Linked DNA regions of Mesorhizobium shangrilense. The protein of the gene in region 1 interacts with the protein of each later gene in a pairwise test. Links are inferred from orthologs where the notes say so. Each region holds a gene or a part of one and is shown on either strand. Other genes may lie near its edges. The genes, in order: PD284_RS21805 and PD284_RS07230.

The links.
Region 2: the proteins of PD284_RS21805 (region 1) and PD284_RS07230 interact in binary tests that used the Escherichia coli proteins (3 or more experiments, as listed by UniProt). The link is inferred for Mesorhizobium shangrilense from one-to-one orthologs.

What each region holds. Positions count from the first base shown.
Region 1 is NZ_JAQGPN010000001.1:4,518,314-4,521,574, forward strand. What follows is about bases 149-3,092. They hold PD284_RS21805 (sulfate/molybdate ABC transporter ATP-binding protein), read left to right. Parts: upstream 149-1,072; coding sequence 1,073-2,113; downstream 2,114-3,092. Other genes in these bases: cysT (sulfate ABC transporter permease subunit CysT), read left to right, coding at 149-161; cysW (sulfate ABC transporter permease subunit CysW), read left to right, coding at 151-1,065; PD284_RS21810 (DUF1236 domain-containing protein), read left to right, coding at 2,663-2,968. Outside these bases: more of cysT, read left to right, coding at 1-148. UniProt on the Escherichia coli protein: Part of the ABC transporter complex CysAWTP involved in sulfate/thiosulfate import. Responsible for energy coupling to the transport system.
Region 2 is NZ_JAQGPN010000001.1:1,462,403-1,465,612, forward strand. What follows is about bases 223-3,115. They hold PD284_RS07230 (glutamate-5-semialdehyde dehydrogenase), read left to right. Parts: upstream 223-972; coding sequence 973-2,259; downstream 2,260-3,115. Other genes in these bases: proB (glutamate 5-kinase), read left to right, coding at 223-912; PD284_RS07235 (nicotinate-nucleotide adenylyltransferase), read left to right, coding at 2,364-3,002; PD284_RS07240 (mechanosensitive ion channel family protein), read right to left, coding at 3,027-3,115. In the rest of the region: more of proB, read left to right, coding at 1-222; more of PD284_RS07240, read right to left, coding at 3,116-3,210. UniProt on the Escherichia coli protein: Catalyzes the NADPH-dependent reduction of L-glutamate 5-phosphate into L-glutamate 5-semialdehyde and phosphate. The product spontaneously undergoes cyclization to form 1-pyrroline-5-carboxylate.

The DNA.
Region 1 (3,261 bases):
CCGAGATCGCACCGCTGCTCATCGTTATCAGGCTGGAGGAGTTCCACTATGCCGGCGCCACGGCGATTGCCGCGGTTATGCTGGTCCTCTCCTTCGTCATGCTTTTCCTGATCAACCTCATCCAGGCCTGGAGCCGCAGGAGGTATGGCCATGGCGCTTGATATGGCTTCGGCGCGCGAGAATGCCGTCCTTATCCGCGCGCAGTCGGAGGAGACGCGGCCCGCGTCACCGCCGCCGACCACCGAGCGGCCGGCCACGAAGCTGGCGCTCATCACCGTCGCGGTCGGTTTCCTGACGCTGTTCCTCGTGTTGCCGCTCATCGCCGTCTTCGTGGAGGCGCTGCGCAACGGCGTGGGTGAATTCTGGTCGGCCTTCGGCGATCCCGACACGCTCGCCGCCATTCGCCTCACATTGCTGGTCGCTGCGATCGCAGTCCCGCTCAACACCGTCTTCGGGATCGCCGCCGCCTGGTCGATCGCCAAGTTCGAGTTCAAGGGCAAGGCGTTCCTGACGACGCTGATCGACCTGCCCTTCTCAGTGTCGCCGGTCATTTCCGGCCTGGTCTACGTGCTCCTGTTCGGCGCACACAGCGTGCTCGGCCCATGGCTGAAGAGCCATGGCATCGAGATCCTGTTCGCCGTGCCCGGCATCGTGCTCGCGACGGTGTTCGTGACCTTTCCCTTCGTCGCGCGCGAACTGATCCCGCTGATGCAGGATCAGGGGACCGGCGACGAGGAAGCGGCCATCTCGCTCGGCGCCAACGGCTGGCAGACCTTCTGGCATGTCACCCTGCCGAACATAAAATGGGGCCTGCTCTATGGTGTGCTTTTGTGCAATGCCCGCGCCATGGGCGAGTTCGGCGCCGTGTCGGTGGTGTCGGGCCATATTCGCGGGCTCACCAACACCATGCCCCTGCATGTCGAGATCCTCTACAACGAGTACAATTTCGTCGCCGCCTTCTCGGTCGCGACGCTGCTCGCGCTGCTGGCGCTCGTCACCCTCATCCTGAAATCCATCCTCGAGTACCGCTTCGGCGACGAACTCGCCGCCAACGCCACGCACTGAGGACATCATGCAAGTCTCGATCCGCCACGTCCGCAAGGAATTCGACCGCTTCCCGGCCCTCAGGGACGTGTCGCTGGACATCCGATCGGGCGAGCTCATCGCCCTGCTCGGCCCATCGGGCTCCGGCAAGACGACGCTGCTCAGGCTGATCGCGGGACTGGAACACCCCACCGCGGGCTCGATCTTCTTCGGCGACGAGGATGCTTCCGAAAAGTCGGTGCAGGACCGCAACGTCGGCTTCGTCTTCCAGCACTACGCGCTGTTCCGGCACATGACGGTGGCGCAGAACATCGGCTTCGGGCTCAAGGTGCGGAAACGCGAGGCACGCCCCCCGCACGCCGAGATCCGCCGGCGCGCGCTGGAACTGCTCGACCTCGTGCAACTGTCAGGGATGGAGAACCGCTATCCCAATCAGCTATCAGGGGGCCAGCGGCAGCGCGTGGCGCTGGCGCGCGCCATGGCGATCGAACCCAGGGTGTTGCTGCTCGACGAGCCATTCGGGGCGCTGGACGCACAGGTGCGGCGCGAGCTCCGGCGCTGGCTGCGCGAAATCCACGACGCCACCGGCCACACCACCGTCTTCGTCACACACGACCAGGAGGAGGCGTTGGAGCTCGCCGACCGCGTCGTCGTCATGAGCCAGGGCCGGATCGAGCAGGTCGGCTCCGCCGACGAGGTCTACGACCGGCCCAACTCGGCCTTCGTCTACGGCTTCATCGGCGACTCCAGCTCGCTGCCGGTCCGCGTCGAGCATGACGAGATCTGGCTGGCCGACCGGGCGCTCGGCATCGGGGCAAAGGGTGCGCCCGACGGCCCGGCCACGCTCTACATGCGTCCGCACGATGTCGAGCTCACCGAGGGCTGCGGCGGTTGCATCGCCGGCACGGTCGCGGGCAGCCGACGCGTCGCCGGAACCCGGCGGGTGGAACTCGAGGTCGGCGGCGAGCGGCAGCGCGTCGAGATCGAACTTCCCATCGATCATCCTGCAGCGGCCAGATCCCGGGTCGCCTTCCGTCCGACGCACTGGACGCTGTTTTCGGAAGGGTAAGAGCGCATCGGCTTACCGGCCGCCACCATCCTGCCTGCGCATCCCGGCCCCGGCCGCGACCGCCTCAGCACGCAAAAGTAGGAACGCCGGACCGATCCGAACACCACGGCAAATCCGGGAGTACCAGATCCGCTGTCTTCGATGTGCATCAGTTACGCACCGTCGTGGCCGGATGGCCGCGACGCCAATCACCAACCCACCGCGCGGGAGGGCTGAGATATCCGCCACCCCACCGCAGCCGGTGCCCGGGCCGGGTCGCCTTGGCCCCCGACTATCCGGCTCCTTTTCGGCGCGGCTTCGGGAGCAACCGGAACGGACGTTGATCGGCCGTCCTCACAATGGGCTTCCGGCGCCCCGGCTGACCGGAGCGCAATCGTCCTGGATGCAGTGGGCCGGCCGAGCCCGTCTGGCCTGCGGTCCCAGCGCACAGCCATCAGCTTGCTCGGGAACAACATACCTCTCACCACGTTTGAGAGGGGCAACGTTGCCGGGATGCAGTCAAGAGTTCGATGATCGGCAGCGCAAATCGGGCTACCGAAGGAGGCACAGATGAAGCTTCACCTTGCCGGCGCAATGGCCGGGCTTACCATGCTTGCGGGCATAGGCGCGAGCGCCGCCCAGGACGTCATCATAACCCCGGAACAGGAAGTGGTGATCCGCGAATACGTCCAGAAGAAGCCTTTGGCGTCTATCGACCTGCCAGGCGTCGAGCTCAACATCGGATCGACGGTTCCCGAAACGGTCGAGCTTCGCGCCCTCGAAGTCCCGGATGTGACGTACCGCTACGTCGTCGTCGGCAACCGCACGGTCCTGGTCGATCCCGGAACACGCCGTATCGTACGCGTCATCGAGTGATCACAATCAATGCGAAGCGCAAGCCGGCCCGCGTGGCTGGCTTGTAGCGGCGTTTGGGCTTCGCGCCGCGCATGAGCTGAATGCCCTCTGCACCATTTCTGCATTCTGCACCCAATGCACTCGTCTCACTCGGCCAGCCAGCAGACGCCCGCGCAGGAGTCGATTCCCGGCTGGACCTAGATGGGCACCGGTAGCCGGGACAACATGGCAGGCGTCCGGGAATCATTGAGCATCCACCGCCCCTCCCCTTCCACAACTCATCCAAAGCTGAACCATCTCAGTCGGTAGTGCGT
Region 2 (3,210 bases), 3.1 Mb from region 1 along the record:
GCGGCGGCGGCGGTCGGGCAGATCGCGCTGTCCAGCGCCTGGTCGGACGAACTCAACCGCAAGGGACTCCGCTCGGGGCAGATCCTGGTGACGCTCGGCGACACTGAGGAGCGCCGCCGCTATCTCAATGCGCGCGCCACCATCTCGACGCTGCTCAAGATGGACGCCGTGCCGATCATCAACGAAAACGATACGGTGGCGACCACGGAAATCCGCTACGGCGACAACGACCGGCTGGCGGCCCGGGTCGCCACAATGATGGGCTCGGACCTCCTGGTGCTGCTGTCGGACATCGACGGGCTCTACACGGCCTCGCCTGCCGTCGATCCGAACGCGAAATTCATCCCGGTCGTGGACCGCATTACGCCTGAGATCGAGGCGATGGGCGGCGGCGCCGCGTCGGAACTGTCGCGCGGCGGCATGCGCACGAAACTCGACGCGGGCAAGATCGCCACGCTGGCGGGGACCGCGATGATCATCGCATCCGGCACCCGGCTGAACCCGCTTTCCGCAATCGAGCGGGGCGAGCGCGCGACCTTCTTCAAGCCGAGCGCGCGGCCGGTGAAGGGGTACAAGACCTGGATCGCCGGCAATCTGGAGCCGGCCGGGCGGCTCACCGTCGATGCCGGCGCGGTCGGCGCGCTGATGTCGGGCAAGTCGCTGCTGCCGGCCGGGGTGAAGCTCGTCAGCGGGACGTTTTCGCGCGGCGACACGGTTGCGGTGCTGACGCCGGACGGCCATGAGGTCGCCCGCGGGCTGATCGGCTACGACTCGGCGGATGCCGTGCGGATCGCCGGGTTGAAGACGGCTGAGATCGAAGCGGTGCTGGGCTACCAGTCGCGCTCCGCGATGATCCACCGGGACGATCTGGTGCTGGGAGCGGTTGCGGCCGAATTGCCTGCCGCCGGTTGAGTTGCCGTTGCGTCCTTTGCGGTGTAAGCGGGCAGTCGATCGAATGCCTGCGAGGCGCATATGCTGACTGCCAATGAGAATTCCCGCGAAGACACTGCCGCGCTGATGGCCGCCATCGGCCGCAAGGCGAAGGCTGCCGCGCGACCATTGGCGGTGGCTTCCGCGGAACGCAAGCACGCCGCCCTGGTGGCGATGGCCGACGCCGTCATCCGCAACCAGGACGCCATTCTCGACGCCAATGCGCTCGACATGAGGAACGGCGAGGAGAGCGGCCTGTCGTCCGCATCGATGGACCGGCTGAACCTGACGCCCGCCCGCATCCGCGACATGGCGAACGGCATCCGCGCCATCGCCGACCTGCGCGATCCCGTCGGCGAGGTGATCGCCGAATGGGATCGGCCCAACGGCCTTCGCATCGAGCGCGTGCGCACGCCGCTCGGCGTCATCGGCGTCATCTACGAGAGCCGGCCCAACGTCACGGCGGATGCCGGAGCGCTCTGCCTTAAGGCCGGCAATCCGGTCATCCTGCGCGGCGGCTCGGACTCGATCAATTCATCGCTCGCCATCCACGCCTGCCTGGTCGAAGGGTTGAAGGCCGCAAAACTGCCCGCGGAAGCGATCCAGCTGGTGCCGACCACGGACCGCGCCGCCGTCGGCGAGATGCTGAAGGGGCTTTCGGGCAATCTCGACGTGATCGTGCCGCGCGGCGGCCGCAGCCTGGTCGAGCGCGTCCAGAACGAGGCGCGCGTGCCGGTCTTCGCTCATCTGGAAGGGCTGTGCCACGTCTACATCGACCGTTCGGCCGATCTCGACATGGCGGTGAAGGTCGTCGTCAACGCCAAGATGCGGCGCACCGGAATCTGCGGCGCGGCCGAGACGCTGCTGATCGACCGCGCCGTGGCCGGGACGCACCTCGTGCCGATCCTCGATGCGCTCGCCAAGGCGGGCTGCGAAATCCGCGCCACCGATGAGGTGCGCTCGGCGTTCCCCACGGCAAAGCCGGCGAAGGAGCAGGATTGGGCGACGGAGTATCTCGACGCCATCATCTCGGTGAAGCTGGTCGACGGCATCGGCGAGGCGATCGAGCACATCGAGACGCACTCTTCGCACCATACCGAAGCGATTATCGCCGACGACGCGTCGGCCGTGGAACGCTTCTTCAGCGAGATCGACTCGGCCATCCTGCTGCACAACGCCTCCACCCAGTTTGCCGATGGCGGCGAGTTCGGCATGGGGGCGGAGATCGGCATCGCGACCGGCAGGATGCATGCGCGCGGACCCGTCGGGGTGGAGCAGCTCACCTCGTTCAAGTATCGCGTGCGCGGGGCAGGGCAGGTGCGGCCATAGCCGAACGCCCGCTCCACCAGGGGGAGATGTCCGGCAGCATGCACGGGGCTGATCGGAGTGATGCATCGGCGGGGGGCGCGACCCTCCTGTCCCGCTACCTTCACATGCCGCACGCCGAGAAGGGCATGCAGGTCGGCCTGTTCGGCGGATCGTTCAACCCGCCGCATGCCGGCCACGCGCTGGTCGCGGAGATCGCGCTGAGACGCCTGGCGCTCGACCAGCTCTGGTGGATGGTCACGCCCGGCAATCCGCTCAAGAGCACGCGGGAACTCGCGCCGCTCGCCGAACGGTTGAGGCTGTCCGAGGTCATCGCGGAGGATCCGCGCATCAAGGTGACAGCCTTCGAGGCGAGCTACAGCGTGCGCTTCACGGCCGACACGCTGGCCCTGGTCAAGAAACGCAACCCCGGCGTGGATTTCGTCTGGATCATGGGTGCCGATAATCTCAGCGATTTCCACCGCTGGCAGCGGTGGCGCAAGATCGCGACGACCTTTCCGATCGCCGTGATCGACAGGCCGGGGTCGACGCTCTCGTTTCTGTCCTCGGTGATGGCCAAGACCTTCGACCATGCGCGGATCGACGAAGCCGACGCGCCGCGGCTCGCCCACATGAAGGCCCCGGCCTGGACCTTCATCCATGGCCCGCGCTCCTCGTTGTCGTCGACCGCACTGAGGGAGAAGGCGAAAGGAGAGATGGATTCCGCATCCGAGACGCCGTCGTCTCCGTTACGAAAGGCCAGATGATGCGGCTTGTCCGAAGCGCGGCCTCTACTGACGCACGGGTTCCGGCGCATCTCGGTGGCGATGCTGCGCCGGGCTGGGCCGTTCTGGCGCGTCGTCCTGCTGCGCCGGAACGTTGGCAGCTGGCGAGAAGGGCGTGCCGGCCTGCTTTAGCCGCGTCAGCGCGCGCCGCATCAGGTCGATCTTCACCCCCCAAAAGTCCTTGTTCGAA